Regions from separate parts of the Thiopseudomonas acetoxidans genome, predicted to be linked through region 2. Evidence: predicted binding sites of a transcription regulator. Region 2 holds the regulator's gene; the other holds the start of a gene.
What was found. Region 2 encodes FliA, which starts transcription of late flagellar genes. Its sites were predicted from a motif close to CTAAAGTTTNNNNNNNNNNNGCCGNTAA; they were not measured.
Positions count from the first base shown of each region.

Region 1 (11,177 bases), on a different contig from region 2:
AGGCAAGTCATCTACCTTGCTCGCTTCAACCTTGCCCTGACGTACTTTGCCCTGCTCATACAGCTGCCAAAGCGCTGTGGGCTGCGGCTCTTGCTCAACGACCACCCGCAAAAAAACATCAGCTGCATAACGCTGAATTAGCTGCTCAACCTGCTCAGCATCCTGAGTAAGCTGCAAGCGATCGGTGAGCATCTGCTCTTGCAAGTCAGCCATTGGGAAACGAACGGGTAAGCCGTTATGCTCAGCGTGCTTAGCGATACTCTGCGCTTTTAACTGACCATCGCTAAACAACTGCTGTCCATGTGTATCACGCTGCGTCCACCACAATAACAGTACCGGTCTTTGCGCTCCCCAAGTAGCCAAACCCTGCTGCTGTAAAGCATTTAATACGCTAGCGGCATCAAAACGCACCGTTAAGGTTGTATCACGATGGTTGTAACCGGTGACTAAGTCTTGGGGATCAGCACTGTGCTGCTTAAGCTGAGGGTAGTCTTCAAGATTACTTACTCCGGTTAAACGCCAAACAACAATGCTAAAAGCGCGGCTTAATGCTTTCTCGCGCGCTTGATTTTCATCATTAGCCAGCTGCTCTACGCTAACCTGGTAAATACTCGGCATCTGCACTGCCTGTGCACAGGTTGCCACTAGTAACACGCTTGCCGTAAATAACCCAGCTAAGAAACGCATAATTCCTCTCTCGCATAATTCGATAGTAATATCTGGGTAGTTTATAAGATTAAGCCATGAAAAACTGCACCCTTGCGATTTAATTGTTTGCCAATAAAAAAGGCAGCTAGGCTGCCTTAATCTCGAACAGTAAATAGAGTTTCTACTCAAGCACTAGCTTATTACGTATACGCTCCAACGTAGAAACACCGATACCTTTCACCTCTAAAAGCTCATCCACCGATGTAAATGGACCTTGAGCCGCACGATAATCCACTATTGCTTGTGCTTTAGAGGGCCCAATTCCCTGCAACTCACGAGATAACGTTTGTGCATCGGCTTGGTTAATATTCACCGACGTCATAGGCGCAACCATCGCCGTTTCTTGCGCTTGAACAACATTACTAACGCCAAGCATGACTGACAGAGCTAACATTAATGAAAACCAGATTGATTTGCTCATAAAAACACTCTCCTTAGTATTTAAGTATGTGCAGAACCGCCAAGTGCTTATCAGCTTGGCCGCGCTACAGCAAGGTCGGCTTTAAGTACCGATTGCAGTTTAAAGTGTAGGCGGTTTTTTTAAACCAACTTGATTTTTAAACAAACCGTGAACCAGCTCACATTCAATTATTAGCCCGACAAAACAGTGTTACCGACTCAGCTGTAACGCCTGAAACACAAGCTGTTGTTGCGCGGTGTAGCCCTCCCCCGCGATCTTTAATGTTGCCAGCTCACGCCGTATTGGATAGTTTTTCCTCAAAAGGTCAAAACCTGCCCCACGCTGCTCAGGCGACAACCTAAACAACATCCGCATTGCCGCATCATCGGTTCTAGGATCGTACAACACTGTTGTTAGCAGGCTTAACAGGTTTTCCGCACTGGCCGTTGGGTTCAACTGAACAGTTTGCAGCAAAGGTTCTGGATATTCTATCGTGGCACTAGGCGACACATCGAAGTGCTGGCAAAACGCATTAAACACCATCTGCGTACCGCGAATTTTGCCATCCAAGCTATACCCAGCAATGTGCGGTGTCGCCAACTGGCATAACGCCGCCAACTCAGGATTAAAAACAGGTTCAGGTTCCCACACATCCAGCACCACAGACAAATCCGTACGCTGTTGCAAGCAGGTTAGCAATGACCGATTATCTATCGTCGCACCCCGAGCTGCATTAATTAACCAAGCGCCCTGCTGCAAAGCAGCTAATTGCTGTGAAGAGAACATATGGTAAGTGGGCCAGCTACCGGAACTCTCTAAGGGTGTGTGCACAGAAATCACATCACACCGCGCCAGAATAGTTGCTAAATCAACATAGTCTTGTGCCGATGACGTCTCTAGCTGCTGGCGCGGCGGGTCACAGAGCATTACCTGATAGCCGAGTTGACGTAACACAGTGGCTAAGCGTTGTCCGACCTGCCCCGCACCCACGATACCGAAAACACGCTCGGCAAGTTTCGCCCCAGTGCGTTGCGCTAACACCTGCAAAACTGCCAACACGTATTCCACTACGGCTTGAGCATTACAGCCCGGCGCGTTAGCCCAAGCTATTTTTTGACTGCTCAAGTAGTCCAAATCTAGATGGTCCGTACCAATGGTGCAGGTACCAACAAACTTAACCGCACTGCCTTGCAGTAGTTGCGGATTAACCTGAGTGATAGAGCGCACGATCAACGCATCTGCTGCACGCACATCGGCGGCACTGATGGCACGACCTGCACGTTTAATTACCCGACCAAACTGAGCAAACACCTGTGCTTCTGGAATATTCTCATCTATAACTATTTGCATACCGTTCACCCCACTACCTTTAGCGAACACAATAAAAAAGCCACGCGCATGTGTGCAAGCGTGGCTTTTTTGACTGTTCTAGGCGTTATAAAAACGCTCCTTAAATAAGCTAAGAAGCCTCTGAATAACTACCTGCGTAGCTACCATTGCGTTAAAAACGTACTCAAAATGCTCATTTACACATGTAAACTGCGCTTTTTCGTACGTTTTTGCCTTGTGTTAGCGTCCTCGGTAACGTTATTCAGAGGCTCCCTAACTATTTGGCTTGATAAATAATTCCCGGATTACACTGCACCATCGTATACAACTCGGGCAAACCGTTTAAAGCTTCTGAGGCACCTAAAAACAAATAGCCGCCAGGCTTTAATGTTGCATGAATACGACGCAAGATATCCTTTTTGACTTCTGCAGAAAAATAAATTAATACGTTACGACAAAAAACCACATCAAACTTACCCAGCGCGGAATAGCTTTCTAACAGGTTAATTTGCCGAAACTCGACTTTCTGTTTAATGAAATCTTTTATTTTCCAACGGCCACCTGTGCCCACCTTATCAAAATAACGCTGCAGCCTTTCAGGTGACAACCCGCGCGCAATAGCTAAGGCATCGTATTCGCCCTGCTTGCTCGCCTCCAGCATAGTGCTGGACAGCTCAGTGGCTATAATTTGCACACCGGCACGCAACTGACCAAAAGCCGTGCGCTCATATTCATCTAAAATCATAGCCAAGGAGTAAGGTTCTTGACCCGAAGAGCAAGCCGCTGACCAAATTCTTAAGCGTTGATTAGGATACTTTGCAACCAGTTCAGGTAAAACCCTGTTTTTCATTACTTCATAGGGGTAGGTATCACGAAACCAAAGTGTTTCGTTGGTCGTCATGGCATCAATTACCTGAGTATGCAGCGCTCCACGTGGGTTGGCCTGCATGCGGCGTACAAGCTCACTTAACGATTGAATGCGCTCTTGTTCGAGTATTTTTTTCAGACGACTACTGACCAAATACTGCTTATTGTCACCGAGCAAAATCCCGGACTGCTTTTCCAAGTAGTCCCGAAATAGATGAAAGTCTGAGAGTGTGAGTGACACTATAATAACGCCTTACTATCAAAATCAATTGTTCAATTATAGCCCAGTATTACTCTAGGTGCTCGAATATAAGGTGTCTGCGCTTATTTAAGAACAGCCCGGCAACAAACCAAGCACCCAAAAACCCTAACCTTTTTGTTTAAGACGCTTTATAACGCTATCAGCCAATCCGTCCGGCTTAAACTTTGGCAAAAAATCATCTGCTCCTACTTTCTCCACCATCGCCTGATTAAACACACCAGAAAGCGAAGTATGCAGTAACACATATAAATCTTTCAGCCTGGGATTGTTACGAATTTCGGAGGTTAAGGTATAACCATCCATAACTGGCATCTCAATATCCGAGATCAACATCAGCAACTCTTGTGCTGGATTAAGCCCCTCTTCCATCATATCAGTTAAGTAATTCAAAGCAGCACGCCCATCACTTAACGCAATGATTTGCACTCCTACATCTTGCAGCACGCGCATCAGCTGTTTGCGCGCTACTAGGGAGTCATCAACGATGAGGATTTTTTTACTCGCTGCTTGACTACGAATATCATCATTAAGCACGCCCTCTGAAATATCCTCTTTGCCCGGCACAACCTCGGCCAAAATCTTCTCGACATCAAGAATTTCAACCAACTCACCCTCAACATGAGTCACTGCAGTTAAATAATGCTCACGACCAGTACCTGCAGGTGGCGGAAGAATTTCCTCCCAGTTTAGGTTAACAATGCGCTCAACCGCACAGACCAAAAAGCCCTGCGTTTTCGTGTTGTATTCAGTGACGATGACAAAACTGTCTTCCAGCTTTGTTTTCTCATGCTTACCTGTTGCCAAGGCTAAATCAATCACTGGAACCGTGTTGCCACGAACCGTAGCCACGCCACGCACCATAGGATTTGAATGCGGTATAATGGTTAAGCTAGGACATTGCAAAACCTCGCGCACTTTAAACACATTCACACCATACAGCTGAGAACCTGATAGCCTGAACAGCAACAACTCTAATCTGTTTTGTCCCACCAATTGGGTTCTTTGGTTTACTGAGTCTAAAACACCAGCCATTGCAAACTCCAAAATAACAGCTCAGACCCCGGTTTCTTTCTCGCCAGCCGGTCTGTTTTTTGCTTTAATAATTCTTATGAACATCCAAATGACATTATCCCGACACACAATGGCCGAACGAAACCTGCCAAGCAAGTTTTTTTTGTTCTGCTTTAGCCTATTTTTAACCAATTTTGCTGCGGCCGGCACGAGCATTGATCAGATTATCGACACCGCCCAATCCTTTCTTGAACAAGAAACCAAAAATTATTTAAGCAATAGCGATATAAAAGCACGTTACGAGGTAAGCATTGGCCGTTTAGACAATCGTCTACGGATGGCCGCCTGCGATCAACCACTCAGTGCTTCATTAGAAAACCCGCAGCAACCGGTCGGTAGAGTTACCCTACGCATTCGTTGCGAGGGCAGCGCACCCTGGTCAATTTTTGTACCGGCACAAGTCAACCTGTACCGTGACGTGGTGGTAGCGACCCGCCCCATAAAACGTAACAGCATTATTCAGACCAATGACATCTCCTTGGCTGAGCGTGATGTCGGCAATCTTAAGCAAGGTTATTTACTCAGCCTGGATAGCGTTATTGGCAGTTTAACCACCCGTGCTCTACAGCATGATCAAGTCATTTCACCCAACCAGCTACGTCAGCCTGCAGCCGTAAAACGTGGTGACCAGGTTATTATTTCCGCAATGAGTGGCAGAGTACGCGTGCGCATGCCAGGCGAAGCCCTGTCTGATGGCGCTATAGGCGAACAAATACGGGTACTCAACACCCGCTCACAACGCGTCATTCATGCACGGGTGGTCGCTCCCGGCCAAGTAGAAGTCGCTATGTAATCTGCATTAAAACCGCTATACTCTGCACCTGTAAACCAAAATCAATCATAGTCTCGACACCATCGCTTACGGCTGAAAAGCCTTTTTCATGCATTGCTCTAAAGTTTATTCTGATGCCGCCGATAGTTAAACTAGTGTTCTAATACTCAGCAGTTAGAGGTTTATCATGGCTATCGAATTTAATCGTGCAAACAGCACGCAAAATCTTACTAAGAACAACGCTCCGCCCGCTAAAGCGGGCTTGAGCGACAACTCAGCACCCAACGCAGCTCAGGCGGACTCCTCAGCGCCAGCTAAAAATCTTGGCGAGTCTGTAAAACTAAGCCAAAGCGCGCTTGAGTTACAATCCATCAACGACAAACTCAAGCACGTGCCTGATATAAATCACGACAAAGTGCAAGCGCTTAAGCAGACTATTGACGATGGCAGCTATAAAGTCGATAGTGCCGCTACAGCCAATAAAATTCTTGCTTTCGAAGCACTACTATAACTTTTTATAAGCCATGCCAGACACTAGAATATTAGAACTGCTAAACACTGATATACACTCCTGCACAGAACTCCTCGCGATTCTGGAGCAGGAGTTTTCTGCGCTAAACGAACGCAAACTCGAACAGCTGCAAGCACTGCTTGATAGTAAACAGCCGTTACTGGTAAGCCTCAACCAAAACGCCAAAGAGCGCAGCAACCTGTTACAACGTAATGGTCTGACAGCAGACATGAACGGTTTCCAACAATTTGCTCAAAACTCCCCACACTCTGCTAAACTGTTACAGCAACACAACACGCTCAATGACCTGATCGAACAGTGTCAAACGGCCAATTTGCGCAACGGCCGGTTAATACGTGCCAACCAAATCAGTGTTGGCTCGGCGCTTAACATTATTCGCGGTAGCAACGAGCCTTCGCTGTATGACAAATCCGGCAGCACCGCCTACAAAAATACTCGGCGCACTTTTACCAGCGCCTAGTTAGACGGTTATTTTTTATACACCATTAGGGTTATTAGTTCGTGTCTACATTGTTTGATGAAGGTAGCGGCCCGCAACCACCTAAAATATTAACAACTCCAGCAGAAATTAACGGTAACTTACGCACCCTCCTGAATAACAACCTGCCTTTAAAAATCCGGTTCCCTGGTCGTGAACAACGCTATCTTAGCTATATCGTTGCTGTTGACCGCGAAAACGCTTCATTAGCGCTTGATGAATTTGTGCCGAACACCGCGCTACGCTTCCTGCAAAACGGCGAGGAGTTTCATGTTGAAGCTCATATAGATGGCGTGCGTATCAACTGGTCGCATCACCAAACAGGCATAGCCGCCACCATCAACGGCCATCCATGCTTATGGTTTAAGTTTCCCGAAGAAATGCGCCACCATCAGCGCCGAGGAACATTTCGCGCCAATGTAATCCCTGACCAGCCCGCCAGCATTACCCTCGCTGGCAACGCCTTGGCTACCCCAGTTAGCGGGCGCTTACTGGATATCTCCGCTACAGGCTGTAAGGTGCATATAGACTCTGCCAACACCCACTTGAAAGCCGGCCAGCTTTACGAGAGCTCTAGCCTAATTATGCCGCATGGCTCATTGACTCTCAGCGTTGAAGCACGCCATGTACAAGTAATAGAAGAGAAGGACATTACCAAAGTTGGCCTGCGCTTTCATCAGGTTGATGGCGTTACTCAGCGCAACATTGAACGCTATGTATACCAGCTACAGCGTGAAGCGCGTCGCGATGAAGGCGGCGAGTTGTTTTAAACCTGAAAAGACAGAAACAAAAAAGCCTGCGCTTTTAGTAAAGCGCAGGCTTTTTATTTACTTTCTTTTAATGCTAAAAGAATAGTGGCGTCCCCTAGGGGACTCGAACCCCTGTTACCGCCGTGAAAGGGCGGTGTCCTAGGCCACTAGACGAAGGGGACGTAACCCTTGACTCCTACTGACTAAACACATCAATAGGCTAGTTTGAATTGGTGGAGCTACACGGGATCGAACCGTGGACCTCTTGCATGCCATGCAAGCGCTCTCCCAGCTGAGCTATAGCCCCAACTCATTGGACGGGGCGCATGATAAGCAAGTCCGACTTTATTGTCAAACCTTTCTTAACAATAAAGATTATTTAGCTTGTAGACGGCCGTAGAGTTCAGCATAAACGCCCCCTTGCGCCAACAAAGCTTGGTGATCGCCCTGCTCAACAACGCGCCCCTCAGAAAGCACTAATATCCTATCGGCCTGTCGTACAGCACTTAAACGGTGCGCAATTATAAGCGTCGTACGCCCAGCCAAAAAGCTTTGTAATGCCTGATGCACGCCCTGCTCGGTCTGGCTATCCAGAGCGGAAGTAGCCTCATCCAGAATCACCACACAGGGATCAGCTAACACCATACGCGCGATAGCTAAACGCTGTTTCTGTCCGCCCGACAGACGCACACCTGCACGACCAATAATGGTGTCTAAACCGTTTGGCAGTTGCCTGACAAACTCATCCAGCTGCGCCACTGCTAGCGCCTGCCAACAGGCCTCATCATCACCCGTACGACCTAGCAGCACGTTTTCTCGCACACTATCGTTAAACAACGCTGGATTCTGTAGTACCACTGCCACATGCTCGCGCACAGTCTGTATACCAACCTGCTCAATGGGCACGTTATCATAAAAAATCGTACCTCGACTGGGGCGATAAAGACCCAACAACAGTTGCACTAAGGTACTTTTTCCACCCCCACTCACACCTACAATGGCGACTTTCTCACCCGGTGCTACTGAGAAGCTCAGGCCATTAAGAATTGGCTCCTGTCGGTAGGAAAAATGCAGATCCTGCACTTCTACGGCTACGGTTTTCTTATGCGTGAATGGGTTAATCTGGGTGGGATATTGCGCTTCATCTTGCCGCGCTAACAACTGATTAATCCGCTGCATCGCACCATTAGCGCCATAGAGCGCATATTGTAAATTCAGTAGCTGTTCAACAGGACCAATCATAAACCACAGGTAACTAAACACAGCAAGCATCTGACCAATCGATAAATCAGAAAACAACACGGTTAGCATCGCCACGGAGCGAAACACGTCGATACCAAACTGAAACATCAAGCCACTTGAACGCATCGCTGTTTCGGTTTTCCACTTACTGGCGATAGCCGAGTCGCGAGCATTCTTAGCACGTAGACGTAAACGAGAAAAGAAATAGTGCTGATGACTCCCCGCACGCACCTCATGAATGGCATCAAGGGTTTCAGTTAAGGCTTGGGTAAAGTGCGCTGTGTTATCGTTTTCTTGTTTTTTAAGGTGCTTGATTTTCTTACCGAGCTTAACTGTAGCCAAAACCACAACTGGATTAAGCAGCAAAATAAATAGCGCCAACTGCCAATGCATCCACAGCAATATAGTGGCTGTGCCCGTGAGCGTAAGTAAAGCTACGATAAAGCGGCTCAGTGTCTCCCCGATAAAGGCATCCAGCGTATCCAAATCTGTTACCAGGTTTGTAGCTACCGAGCCGCTGCCAAGGCTTTCATACTCTGACAAAGAAATACGTTGCAAGCGACCCAGCAGCAGCAGCCTGAGTTTATAAATAATGTCCTTCGATAGCTCAGTAAAAAGCCGACTTTGTAGCACATTAAAAGCCAGCGAGCTCAGTCGCAGTACCAGAGTTACCAAGAGTAAAAACCCGATAAAACCAACGGGCTGCACCCAGCTCTCTGGCAACAAGTTCTGCATAAAGGCCACCGCTTTGCCGGGCTGCTTTAGCAATACTTCATCGACCAATAACGGTAACAACAAAGGTATGGGCACACTGGTTAGCGTCGCGAATAACGCTAAAACATTAGCAAAGAGTATTTTTTGTTTATTCTGCCAAGCAAGCTGACGAATATAACGCCAGCTTAAACTTTGCTTTTGCTTTACATCAGACATCAATCACACCGTCAACCAACCCAGTGGGTTCGTGAACTGCTGCTAACAGCTGCAAGTCTTCCGGGTAAGTGATTTTAAGATTATCACTGCGCCCAACTACCAGCCTAGGTTTAAAGCCAGCCCACTCTACTGCTGACGCCTCATCGGTAATTGCTACGCCTGCCGCTAAAGCTTGTTCAAGCGCATCGCTAAGCAACTGCAGAGGAAACATTTGTGGAGTTAACGCGTGCCAGATGTGTTCACGCTGCAAGGTTTGCTGGCTGCGCTGCTGTGCATCAGCCAACTTTAAAGTATCGCGCGCTGGATAGGCCAATAGCCCGCCGACAGCATCATACTTTAAAGTGGATAGAAGCCTGTCTAAATCCGTGCGCTGCAACATAGGTCTAGCCGCATCATGCACCAACACCCAATCGCACGGCTGCGCACCTAAGTTTGGCAGCACACGCAAGGCATTCAGCACTGAGTCAGCACGTTCCTGCCCGCCGACAACCTGCCGAACCAATGGGTGCTGAACCAACGGTAAATCCGGCCAATATGAGTCATGCTCTGCCACAGCTACTGCTGCACCCTGTAATTGTGGATGCGGCAAAAAAATATCTAGGGTATGTTCTAAAATCGTTTTCCCTGCCACCTGCAGGTATTGCTTAGGTCTATCGCTAGCCATCCGACTACCAATGCCAGCCGCAGGAATTACAAGCCAAAACTTCACAGACTACTCCAGCAACAGGTAAAGCGTTTCACCCTGCTTCACCATACCCAACTCATGCCGCGCACGCTCTTCAACGGTTTCCATACCCTGCTTTAATTCCATTACCTCGGCTTCCATCATGCGGTTACGTGCTTGCAGGCGCTCATTCTCGTTACGCTGCACTTGAATTTGCCGCTCTAATTCTATGCGGTGCGTTACTCCACCATCGCCAAACCAATACCTATACTGCAGCGTCAGCAGCATAATCAGCAAGATAGCGGTAAGCCAAAGTGAAGGTCTTTTCATCGTTCAGTCATTACAAAGGAAAAGGGCAGCCCAATGCTGCCCTTATGTTTAGTGCTTAGTTGTAGTATTAACCGCGAAACTCAGCACGTCCACGATAGACAGCCTTATCGGCCAACTGTTCCTCAATGCGTAACAGTTGGTTGTACTTGGCTACGCGGTCGGAACGGCAGAGCGAACCGGTTTTAATCTGCCCCGCTGCTGTGCCTACGGCCAAGTCAGCAATGGTGGCATCTTCAGTTTCGCCGCTGCGATGGGAAATCACTGCGGTATAACCTGCTGCCTTAGCCATTTGAATAGCTTCCAGCGTCTCGGTCAGTGTGCCAATCTGGTTAAATTTAATCAGAATAGAGTTAGCGGTTTTCGATTCAATGCCCTGCTTGAAAATGCTGGTGTTGGTGACAAAGAGATCATCACCAACCAGCTGGATTTTCTCGCCGATTTTATCGGTGAGCAGCTTCCAACCGTCCCAATCCGACTCATCCATACCATCTTCAATAGAAATAATTGGAAAGCGCTCGGTTAAGCCAGCCAAGTAATCAGTAAAACCTTGAGCATCAAACTTCTTGCCTTCACCCGCTAAATCGTACACTCCGTCTTTATAGAACTCGGTCGCCGCGCAGTCCAACGCTAAGGTAATGTCTTCGCCTAGCTTGTAACCGGCATTGGCAATCGCTTCAGCAATCACGGTTAAAGCTGCTTCGTTAGACTCAAGATTGGGCGCAAAGCCACCCTCGTCACCCACGGCCGTGCTTAAGCCACGCGCCTGCAGTACCGCTTTCAAGTGATGAAAGACTTCTGTACCGATACGCAAAGCTTGCGAGAAGGTTTTCGCACCCACCGGTT
Region 1 covers NZ_JAUCDY010000006.1:116,272-127,448, reverse strand. Annotated here, with positions in the region: gene QEZ41_RS06745 (DUF2066 domain-containing protein) at 1-618, opposite strand, end outside; gene QEZ41_RS06740 (ComEA family DNA-binding protein) at 830-1,129, opposite strand; gene pdxB (4-phosphoerythronate dehydrogenase PdxB) at 1,319-2,458, opposite strand; gene QEZ41_RS06730 (CheR family methyltransferase) at 2,715-3,545, opposite strand; gene QEZ41_RS06725 (chemotaxis protein CheV) at 3,672-4,598, opposite strand; gene flgA (flagellar basal body P-ring formation chaperone FlgA) at 4,675-5,430, shown strand; gene flgM (flagellar biosynthesis anti-sigma factor FlgM) at 5,597-5,920, shown strand; gene QEZ41_RS06710 (flagella synthesis protein FlgN) at 5,934-6,401, shown strand; gene QEZ41_RS06705 (flagellar brake protein) at 6,443-7,189, shown strand; tRNA gene QEZ41_RS06700 (tRNA-Glu) at 7,275-7,350, opposite strand; tRNA gene QEZ41_RS06695 (tRNA-Ala) at 7,400-7,475, opposite strand; gene QEZ41_RS06690 (ABC transporter ATP-binding protein) at 7,544-9,340, opposite strand; gene ispD (2-C-methyl-D-erythritol 4-phosphate cytidylyltransferase) at 9,333-10,049, opposite strand; gene ftsB (cell division protein FtsB) at 10,053-10,334, opposite strand; gene eno (phosphopyruvate hydratase) at 10,402-11,177, opposite strand, start outside.
Region 1: flgM (flagellar biosynthesis anti-sigma factor FlgM) is a predicted target of FliA. The motif match lies at 5,529-5,556, and genes of this name have one in related genera.

Region 2 (11,177 bases):
CCAAAATAACTGGTTAGTGAGCCATGCGGATCCAGATCAACCACTAGAACACGCCTTCCAGCATCGGCTAGCAGCCCTGCCAAAGCGACTGTTGTGGTGGTTTTACCTACCCCACCTTTTTGATTTGCTACAGCCCAAACCTTCATTAGACTCTCCCACCGCACATCTTGTTACTACTTAAAACAAACGACGGCTTTTTGACTATCTGTAAAACAGGTTAACGTTGAGCTTTATAATGCAATCAGTATGCCAGCTTTGCTAGTCTCTTGCTCGAACGGGCTCATGGCGCCCTTCGGTATTGCGTGAAATGATTAAGACAACCCGTCTGTTTCGAGCACGACCCTCGGCTGTCGCGTTACTGGCTATAGGATGATGCTCACCATAACCAACGGCGGCTAGACGACTTGGTTTTACTCCGTCCATGGCTAACATTCTTACAATGCTAGCAGCACGATGAGCCGATAATTCCCAGTTTGTAGGATAGGCTTTGGTATTGATGGGTAAGTTATCAGTAAACCCTTCGACCTGAACAGGGTTTTCATAAGGCGCTAAAATCTTGGCGATTTTTTCAATGATTTCAAATGCCTCTTGATGAGGAATGGCATCTGCACTTGGAAATAACAAACTTGAGCTTAGTTCTAATTCAAGCCACATCTCATTGGCACGAATATGCAACTGACCGTCACCCATTAAGTTAGCAAATTCACCCTGAATATTTTCCGCAATCATTTCCAACGGATCGCGCTCATCAGCCTCATCAAAATCACTATTGCCACCCTCAATACCACGTACTCGTTCATCACCGACGGGAATGGGTTTTATAGAGCGTTCTTGCTGATTAAAAACACCATCTAAGGCGTCAGAAAGAATCTTATATTTGCCTTCGTTAACCGAGGAAATGGAATACATTACGACAAAGAAAGCAAACAGCAGTGTTATAAAGTCTGCATAAGAAACCATCCAGCGCTCATGGTTGGGGGGGTCTTCCTGTCGCCGTCTACGCGCCATGGCTATTCCATAAAGCCTTGCAGCTTGATTTCAATAGAGCGCGGGTTTTCACCATCAGCAATGGACAGCAACCCTTCTAAAAGCATTTCACGATAGCGTGTGTGACGTATGACCACAGATTTTATTTTACCTGCCACGGGTAATAGAAATAAGTTTGCTATAGCAACACCATAAATAGTGGCGACGAAAGCCACAGCAATACCACTACCTAATTGGGAAGGATCCGCTAGATTGCCCATTACATGAATCAAACCCATGACTGCACCGATAATACCCACCGTAGGCGAGTAACCACCCATCGCTTCATAGATTTTGGAGGCCTGCAAGTCGCGGTCTTCCTGAGTGTAGAGGTCCACTTCAAGAATGCTGCGAATAGCTTCTGGCTCCACGCCGTCCACCAAAAGACGTAAACCTTTTTGGGCATAGGGATCAGGTTCTGACTCCGCAACGGACTCAAGCCCTAACAGCCCGTCTTTACGAGCTATCATGCTCCAGCCCACTACGCTGTTAATGCCGTTTTGCAAATCAATTTGAGGGGGGAAAAAAACCCATGACATGAGCTTTAGACCGCGAATAAAGTGCGGCAAGGGAGTTTGTAATAACACAGCACCAATAGTGCCACCAAACACAATCAGGGCAGCTGGGGCATTCATTAAGGCGCTGACATGCCCGCCTTCTAGGTAGTTTCCGCCTACAATAGCCACACAAGCTAGAACAAAACCTACTAGGCTAAGAATATCCATTAGAGACATGCCTCAATGATGTTTGGTCCCACCTCATCCAGAGAGTAAATGGCATCGGCAAGGTCGGCCTTGACTACAGCCATAGGCATACCATAAATCACACAGCTTGCCTCATCCTGAGCCCAGACCTGACTGCCCGCAGCCTTTAGCATGCGTGCACCCTCACGTCCGTCAGCGCCCATGCCAGTCAGCACAACCGCCAGCACTTTATCGTTGAAAACTTTTGCTGCAGATCCAAAAGTAACATCTACGCTCGGCTTGTAATTTAATCGTTCATCGCCTGGCAAGATCCTTACTTGGCCTCGCGGGTCAATCATCATTTGTTTTCCACCCGGGGCTAACAAGGCTAAGCCAGGGCGCAACATATCGCCGTCTTCAGCTTCTTTAACGTCTATTTGGCAAAGTTTATCCAGCCGATCAGCAAAAGCTTTGGTAAAGGCAGCCGGCATATGCTGAATCAACACTATAGGCGCAGGAAAGTTACCCGGCAAACTGGTTAAAACTTTTTGTAAGGCAACAGGACCACCGGTTGACGTACCTATTGCAACCAGTTTGTAATTTTTTGCTTTAGGTTTGGACTTGGTAACAGGTGAGCTAGGCTCTGTTGTCAGCGGGCGCGTCACTGGCGGTCTAGCCACCTCTCTTGGCGTGAGCGGCACTTCAGCTTTTGCTGCAACCCGAGTTGTTACTGGTTTGCTCGCCACAGGTGTCACTGGCGCTGGCCGTGACAACGCACGTTTATTGGTATGTGATACGGCACGAACCTTATCGCACAGCATTTTCTTTAAGCGTTCTGGATTGCGGGAGATATCCTCAAAATTTTTTGGTAAATAATCAACCGCCCCCGCTTCCAATGCATCTAAAGTGACTCGTGCACCTTCATGGGTAAGCGAGGAAAACATCAATACTGGTGTTGGACTGCGCTGCATGATTTGCTTGACCGCAGTGATGCCATCCATAACCGGCATTTCATAATCCATGGTAATCACATCTGGGCGCAACTCTACAGCTTTTTCTACGGCCTCTCGTCCATTTGATGCTGTGCCCACCACTTCAAAGTCGTGGTCAGAGGAAAGAATTTCTGTCAGTCTGCGGCGAAAAAAACCAGAGTCATCCACCACCAATACTTTAATCGTCATGCCTTCCTCATATCCAATAGCAAATTCCAAACCCTGCTTAATTTTTATGCATAATGCTTTAAAAGGCTTGGTACATCTAAAATAAGTGCAATGCGGCCATCACCCGTGATTGTAGCGCCAGACATACCTGGCGTACCGTGCAGCATTTTACTTAATGGTTTAATTACAACTTCTTCTTGACCCACTAGCTGGTCAACTACAAAACCAACACGCTTATCACCTATCGATACAATTACTACATGCCCTTCTGTTTGCTCTTCATGAGCTAACTTAGGCAATAACCAGCGTTTTAAATAAAACAAAGGTAAGGCTTTATCACGCACAATGACAACTTCTTGACCATCAACCACATTGGTGCGAGATAAATCCAAGTGAAAAATCTCATTGACGTTGACTAACGGGAAAGCAAAAGCCTGATCATTGAGCATCACCATGAGCGTAGGCATAATCGCAAGGGTTAAAGGGACCTTAATAACAACCTGTGAGCCTTCTCCCAGCTTTGAATACACGTTAACGCTGCCGTTAAGCTGGTTTATTTTGGTGTTCACCACATCCATGCCCACACCGCGGCCAGACACGTCTGAAATTTCAGTCTTGGTGGAGAAGCCAGGTGCAAAAATCAGGTTATAACATTCAAACTCAGTTAAACGATCAGCAGCGTCTTTATCATACATACCCTTTTCTACTGCTTTAGCGCGCAGAATGTCAGCATCCATGCCTTTACCGTCATCAGTAATCATCAACAGGATATGGTCCCCTTCCTGCGCCGCAGAAAGAACAACCTTACCTTCACGGTTTTTACCTGCTGCTTCGCGCTCATCAGGCATCTCAATACCATGATCCACAGAGTTACGTACCAAGTGCACCAGTGGGTCTGCCAGTGCTTCAACAAGGTTTTTGTCTAAGTCAGTTTCTTCACCAATCAGCTCAAGTCTGATATCTTTTTTGAGGCTGCGCGCCATGTCACGTACCAAGCGCGGGAAACGGCCAAATACTTTTTTGATGGGTTGCATGCGGGTTTTCATGACCGCTGTTTGTAGATCACCTGTGACCACATCCAAGTTAGCCACTGCTTTACCCATATCTTCATCGCCACTTTCGACACCCAGGCGAACCAAACGGTTACGCACCAACACTAGCTCGCCGACCATATTCATAATGTCATCGAGTCTTGCGGTATCAACACGTACTGTTGTTTCTTCAGCCGCAGCAACGCGTTGAGCGACTGGCGCTTTATTGGCAGGTGCAGCGGCTTCTTTGGCAGGTTTGGCAGACAAAGGCGCTGCTTTTTTGGGAGTTGTTTTGTCAGCCGGTGCGGCTTTAACTTCGACCGACTCAGTGTTTGTTACCGCAACGTCAAACTTGCCTTTGCCGTGCAACTGATCAAGTAAATTCTCAAATTCGTCATCACTGATATTATCGGACGCTACCGTTGCGGGTGTATCAGCCTGTGTCTGATCTGGCTTAGAGGTTACCGGTGCTTCAACTTGAAACTTTCCTGAGCCATGTAGCTGATCTAATAAATCCTCGAATTCATCATCCGTTATTTCATCTGAGCTGGACGCTGCCTTAGTAGCTGCTGGCCCCTGCAACTCATCGAGTAAAGCTTCAAATTCATCGTCCGTTATAATGTCATTATTTTGAACAGTAGTATCAGCCTCCTGACCAGCTGCTTCGAGCATTTGCTGAAACTCTGCGTCAGCATCATCTTCGCTGTACTCTTGTTCAGGTGCTGCAACCACGCTGTCCTCAACGGCTGCACCCTCAGGCTCAGCTAATAGAGCTAATTCAGCTAACAGCTCTGGCGGCGCTGGGGTTAATTGAACTCCTTCACGCACTTCATTAAACATGCTAATAACGCTATCTAGAGCCTGTAGAACCACATCCATCAGTTCTGGAGTTACCGTGCGTTCGCCTTTACGTAAAATATCGAAGACGTTTTCGGCAATATGGCAACAATCAACCAATTCGGTTAACTGTAAAAAACCCGCACCACCCTTTACGGTATGAAATCCACGGAAGATAGCATTCAGTAGATTCATGTCATCAGGGCTGCTTTCTAGTTCAACCAGTTGTTCTGATAACAGCTCTAGAATTTCACCTGCTTCTACGAGAAAGTCTTGGAGGATCTCTTCATCGGCTTCAAAGCTCATTTATTTTGCCCCCTAAAGTCCCAAACTTGATAGCAAATCATCCACATCAACCTGATCAGCTACTACATCGTCATTATCGGCACGTATTTGCGGACCTTCACCCATAATCATAGCTTTATGTTTATCTATAGCTTTTCTTAAATCTTCGGGTGAATGTTCAATACCGGCAACGCGATCAACAGTGCTTGCCATAACAACCAGCTTCAGCAAGCTCTCTTCCATATCTGTTATTAGCGTAGAAACTCGCTTGATGACCTGCCCAGTAAGGTCTTGGAAGGACTGCGCCAATAAAATCTCATTCAAGTTACTTGATAACTCATCGCTATCATGCAAGCCGCGCTCTAAGTATGTTTCTACCCGCTTGGCTAGTTCCCTAAACTCTGCCGCCGACATGTCGCGCTGCATAAAGCGTCGCCAATCAACCGTCAAACTTTGTGCTTCGTAGCTAATATAGTTCGCAAATGGCGCGCTCTTCTCAACCAAGTCAATAGTGTCATTGGCTGCTTTTTCTGTCATTTTGACGACATACTTCAATCGTTCATTCGCATCGGTAATCTGCGACATTTCTTCCGCATGAGGACTGCTTGGATCAACTTGCAGATCCAGCAAGGCACCGTGTAATTCGCGGGTTAACTTGGCCACCTCATCATAAAGTGCCCGATCACGCACCAAGTTAATTTTACCAATAACTCGCACCGCCTCTTCCCAGTTTTGCTCGGCAAGACTCGCTTGCAAATCATCGGCATTTTGTTGAACCGCTTGTTGTAATTGAGTTACCGCACACTTATCTACCGTCATGGTTGCTCCATTAACCGTATCAACCATTAACTCGCTCAAAAATCTTCTCGATTTTGTCTTTCAGTGCTTGCGCAGTAAAGGGTTTAACTACATAGCCATTTACCCCAGCCTGAGCCGCTTCGATGATTTGATCGCGCTTAGCCTCAGCAGTAACCATCAACACGGGGAGATGCTTGAGCTTATCATCGGCACGTACGGCCTTTAAAAGATCAAGTCCCGACATGATTGGCATATTCCAGTCAGTGACCAAAAAATCAAATCCCCCGCTGTGGAGCATGGGTAGTGCTGTAGCACCATCATCTGCTTCAGCTGTATTGGTAAACCCTAGGTCACGCAAGAGGTTCTTGATGATCCGGCGCATTGTTGAAAAGTCATCAACAATGAGGATTTTCATGTTTTTATCCAAGGCAACCTCCAAAGAGCTCTATACTGAACACAACAAAAACCATATTTGCATTATCTCAACTATGCCACTCTGCTAGTCGCGCTCTAAGACGTGCTGCACACTGGCTGTGTAATTGGCTCACTCGTGATTCACTAATCCCGAGCACCACCCCAATTTCTTTTAAATTCAACTCTTCGCTGTAATACAAAGAAAGCACTAATTGCTCACGTTCCGGCAGACCTTCTATTGCTTGAGCCAGCGCTTGTTTAAATTTTTCTTGTTCAATTTCTCGACCTGGCCCCCGATGACTTACTTGTAAATCTGGCTGTGCTCCATCTTCTTGCAAACCATCGAAGCTAAATAATCTACTGCCCTGTGTATCCGCCAAGATCGCGTGATACTCTTCTAGACTCATATCTAATTCGGCCGCAACCTCTTTGTCTTGAGCGTCTTTACCTGTACGCGACTCAACTTTTCTTACGGCTTCACTCACCATGCGTGTATTTCTATGTACAGAACGAGGCACCCAATCACCTTTGCGCATCTCGTCTAGCATCGCTCCGCGGATACGTATTCCAACAAATGTTTCAAAACTTGCACCCTTACTAGAATCGTATTTTTTGGCCGCTTCTAATAAACCTATCATTCCTGCTTGAATCAGATCATCAACTTGAACGCTTGCTGGGAGTCTGGCCAGCATGTGGTAAGCAATTCGCTTAACCAAAGGAGCATGCTGTTCAACCAGCAATGTTTGTTCATCCCTAGCTTGCGCTGTGGCATACATTTGCAAACCTTTGGCTACTGTCATTGCAATTATTCCCGTCCTTATTATTGGCTCACTAAACGGTCCACAAAAAACTCCAAATGCCCTCGCGGTGTAGCAGGCAAAGGCCAACCATCTACTTTCTCTGCTATTGACTTGTAAGCTAGAGCGCACTTGGACCGCGGGAAAGCTTGGTAAACGGCTTTCTGCCTTTGCGCTGCCTTGCGTACAGTCTCATCATAGGGAATTGCACCCAAGTATTGCAGTGTAACATCATCTAAGAATCGTTCGGTAACATTTACCAGCTTGGCATAGATGCTGCGGCCTTCTTGCGGGCTATGTGCCATGTTAGCCAAAACACGAAAACGGGTCATGCCATGATCACGGCTGAGTAGTTTAATCAGCGCGTAAGCATCGGTAATAGAAGTTGGCTCGTCACATACCACCAGTATCACTTCTTGTGCTGCTCGCACGAAGCTGGTAACTGAGTCACCAATTCCAGCTGCCGTATCTATCACCAACATATCAATGCTATCGCCGATATCGCTAAAGGCTTGGATAAGACCCGCATGCTGTAGCGGCGTCATTTCAACCATACTTTTAGTACCTGATGAAGCGGGTACAATTCTTATTCCACCAGGTCCAGGCAGCAAAACATCACGCAAATCGCACTTACCATCCATTACTTCAGCCAACGTACGTTGTGGATTAAGACCCAATAAAACGTCCACGTTGGCCAAACCAAAGTCCGCATCCAACAACACTACACGACGCCCTAGATCAGCCAGAGCTAAGGATAGATTAACCGAAACGTTGGTTTTACCCACCCCGCCTTTGCCGCCAGTAACCGCCACTACTTGAACAGAATGTTTGTTTGTCATTTATTTAATACCTTGTATCTCAGTTAGTGCCGCTTAGCCGACTTGTCTAGCCGCTGCTTGATAAGAAGTTGCATACATTGCAGCCATTTCTTGCTCACCCGGATCGTCTGGGTTTTGCATGCGTACAGCTCGACTCACTAACTGATGGCTACGCGAAGCCTGAATATCATCAGGAATCCTAGGGCCATCAGTAGTATAAGCTACTGCAAGGTTATGGCAAATAGCCATGCCAAGAGCCTCCCCCATACTTACGGCTTCATCCAACTTCGTTATAATGCAGCCTGCTAAGCCACAGCGCTTGTAAGCGTGCCACGCTGCTTTAAGCACTTGTGCTTGACTGGTTGCGGCCAACACCAAGTAATTTTTCGCCTGAACACCTCGAGCTGCCAAACTATCTAGCTGCATAGCCAACATGGGATCTTGTGCTGGCAAACCTGCTGTATCAATCAAAACCAGACGCTTTTTCTGCAAAGGATGCAGTGCCTGCTCAAGGGATTGACCCACTTCTACATGGCTTACTGATACATTTAAGATGCGGCCTAAAGTTTTCAGCTGTTCTTGTGCGCCAATACGGAAACTGTCCATGCTGACGATAGCGACATTTTGCGCACCATGCTCAAGCACATAACGCGCCGCCAGTTTCGCCAGCGTAGTGGTCTTACCCATTCCCGCAGGACCGACCAGTGCAATGACACCACCGTGCTGCAAAGGATCCTTAGCTGGGGTATCCAGTTCATGGGCTAAATGCGCCAACACCATGCGCCATGCTTGGCGCTGATCGGTTTCACTCGCCACTTTTTGCATCAGGTTGCCAACCAGCTCGGCCGGCAAACCCATTTTCTGTAGACGCTTCCACAACTCTGCTTGTTTGGGTTGCTGATGCTGCACTGAACCCCAAGCAATTGTACCCAGTTGCATTTCTAGCAGCTCACGCAAGCCCAGCAACTCAGAACGCATCTGTGCAAGCTCTTGCTGATCGACTGAAGGCTGGCTGGCTGACGAGTACTGAGCTACAGCAGGCTGGTGAATCGCTGTAGAGTGCGCCATTACCTTATCGAATAGTTGACGATCGCGCTTTGTGCCAGCAACCTCTTCACGCAAGCTCATCGATGCTTGCGCCTGCATAATATGCTCTTTGGTCTTGCGCAGCTCTGCCTCTAGGGCTGGATTAGCCCGAGCTGGAAGTGATTGTAGGTTATAATCAAGGGCGGCAGTCAGCTCAATGCCTCCCGCTACTTTGCGCGTCGACAAAATGGAAGCATCTGCACCCAGTTCTTCTTTTACTCGATTCATCGCCTGACGCATATCAGCGGCAAAAAAACGTTTGACTTGCATAGCCATAAGTCCGCCCTCTTATCCTTGTCCCACGGTCGCCACAATGGTGACCTGCTTATTATCTGGTATCTCTTGGTAAGCCAGCACATGCATGTTAGGAACAGTCATTCGAGCAAAACGTGACATCATGGCTCTTATTTGTCCTGCGACCAGTAAAATCACTGGCTGTCCTAACATTTCTTGTCTCTGCGCCGCCTCAACTAGAGAGTGTTGTAATTTTTCAGCCATGCCAGGTTCTAACAAAATACCGTTCTCAGAACCCTGACCAGCCTGCTGTAAACTATTAAGCAATATCTGTTCCAACTTTGGCTCAAGAGTGATAACTGGCATCTCAGAGTCAAGCCCCACAATGCTTTGCACTATTGCACGCGATAAAGCGACGCGCACAGCAGCCACCATGGCGGCGGGATCTTGACTCTTACCTGCGGCATTAGCGATGGCTTCAGCAATGGTACGAATATCGCGCACTGGTACCTGCTCCTGCAGCAAGGTCTGCAAAATTTTCAATAGTGTCGATAGGGAAATAATGCCCGGAACCAGCTCTTCAGCCAGCTTAGGCGAACTCTTAGCCAGCACCTGCATCAATTGCTGCACTTCTTCGTGACCAATAAGCTCGTGCGCATGATTGTTAAGAATCTGGTTTAGATGGGTCGCCACCACTGTACTGGCGTCTACCACTGTATAGCCTAAGGATTGCGCCTGATCGCGCTGATTCGCTTCAATCCACACTGCTTCCAAGCCAAATGCAGGATCCGTAGTGGCAACACCGTTGACAGTACCAAATACCTGCCCCGGGTTGATGGCTAGATCACGGTCAGGATACACTTCCGCCTCAGCTACAGTCACACCCATCAGGGTCAAGCGGTATGCGTTAGGTGCTAGATCTAAATTGTCACGGATATGCACTGAAGGCATCAAAAAACCTAAGTCTTGCGACAGTTTTTTACGCACACCTTTAATGCGTGCTAGCAGTTGGCCACCCTGATTACGATCCACCAAAGGAATGAGGCGATACCCTACCTCCAAACCCACCATGTCCACGGGCGTTACATCATCCCAACCCAACTCGCGATGTTCAGGTGAAACCGTGGCTGGCAACTGATCGGCCTTGCGCTGCTCTTGCTCCACTACAGCCAAGTCTTTATTTTTCTGCTTGCGCCAAATTATGTAGGCGCCGACACCCGCCAAAACAGCCAAGCTTAAAAATGACACATGCGGCATGCCTGGTATGGAGCCCATGACAAACAGGATCGCAGCAGCAACTGCCAGAGCTTTAGGCGAAGTAAACATCTGGCGATTAATCTGGTCTCCCATATCTTCAGAGGTTGTTACGCGAGTAACCATGACCGCCGCCGCTGTTGACAGCAACAGGCTCGGAACCTGTGCCACTAAACCGTCACCAATGGTTAACAGCGCATAGACCTTACCTGCCTCAGCAAAACTCAAGGAGTGCTGCGCTATACCGACAGTAATACCACCCAGCAGGTTAATAAACAGAATTAACAGTCCAGCGATAGCATCACCGCGCACAAACTTACTAGCACCATCCATCGAACCGTAAAAGTCCGCCTCTTGCGCCACTTCAGAACGACGCAACTTGGCCTCCTCCTGATCAATCAAGCCTGAGTTCAGGTCGGCATCAATCGCCATCTGCTTACCGGGCATGGCATCCAAGGTGAAACGTGCACTCACCTCAGAAATACGGCCCGCACCCTTAGTCACTACAACAAAGTTAATAATCATTAAGATGGCAAAAACAACCGCACCAACAACATAGTTACCACCAACAACCACGTCACCAAACGCTTGAATTACCTTACCAGCGGCATCACCGCCGTCATGACCGTGCAGCAAAACCACGCGGGTTGAAGCTACGTTAAGCGCTAAGCGCATGAGGGTTGCGACTAACAAAATGGTTGGAAAGGCGGCAAAGTCCAACGGGCGCATGGCATATACACCCACCAACAGCACG
Region 2 covers NZ_JAUCDY010000003.1:227,314-238,490, forward strand. Annotated here, with positions in the region: gene QEZ41_RS04290 (ParA family protein) at 1-146, opposite strand, end outside; gene motD (flagellar motor protein MotD) at 259-1,008, opposite strand; gene QEZ41_RS04300 (flagellar motor protein) at 1,011-1,751, opposite strand; gene QEZ41_RS04305 (protein-glutamate methylesterase/protein-glutamine glutaminase) at 1,751-2,890, opposite strand; gene QEZ41_RS04310 (chemotaxis protein CheA) at 2,935-5,043, opposite strand; gene QEZ41_RS04315 (protein phosphatase CheZ) at 5,056-5,841, opposite strand; gene QEZ41_RS04320 (chemotaxis response regulator CheY) at 5,861-6,235, opposite strand; gene QEZ41_RS04325 (RNA polymerase sigma factor FliA) at 6,303-7,034, opposite strand; gene QEZ41_RS04330 (MinD/ParA family protein) at 7,055-7,870, opposite strand; gene flhF (flagellar biosynthesis GTPase FlhF) at 7,904-9,205, opposite strand; gene flhA (flagellar biosynthesis protein FlhA) at 9,224-11,177, opposite strand, start outside.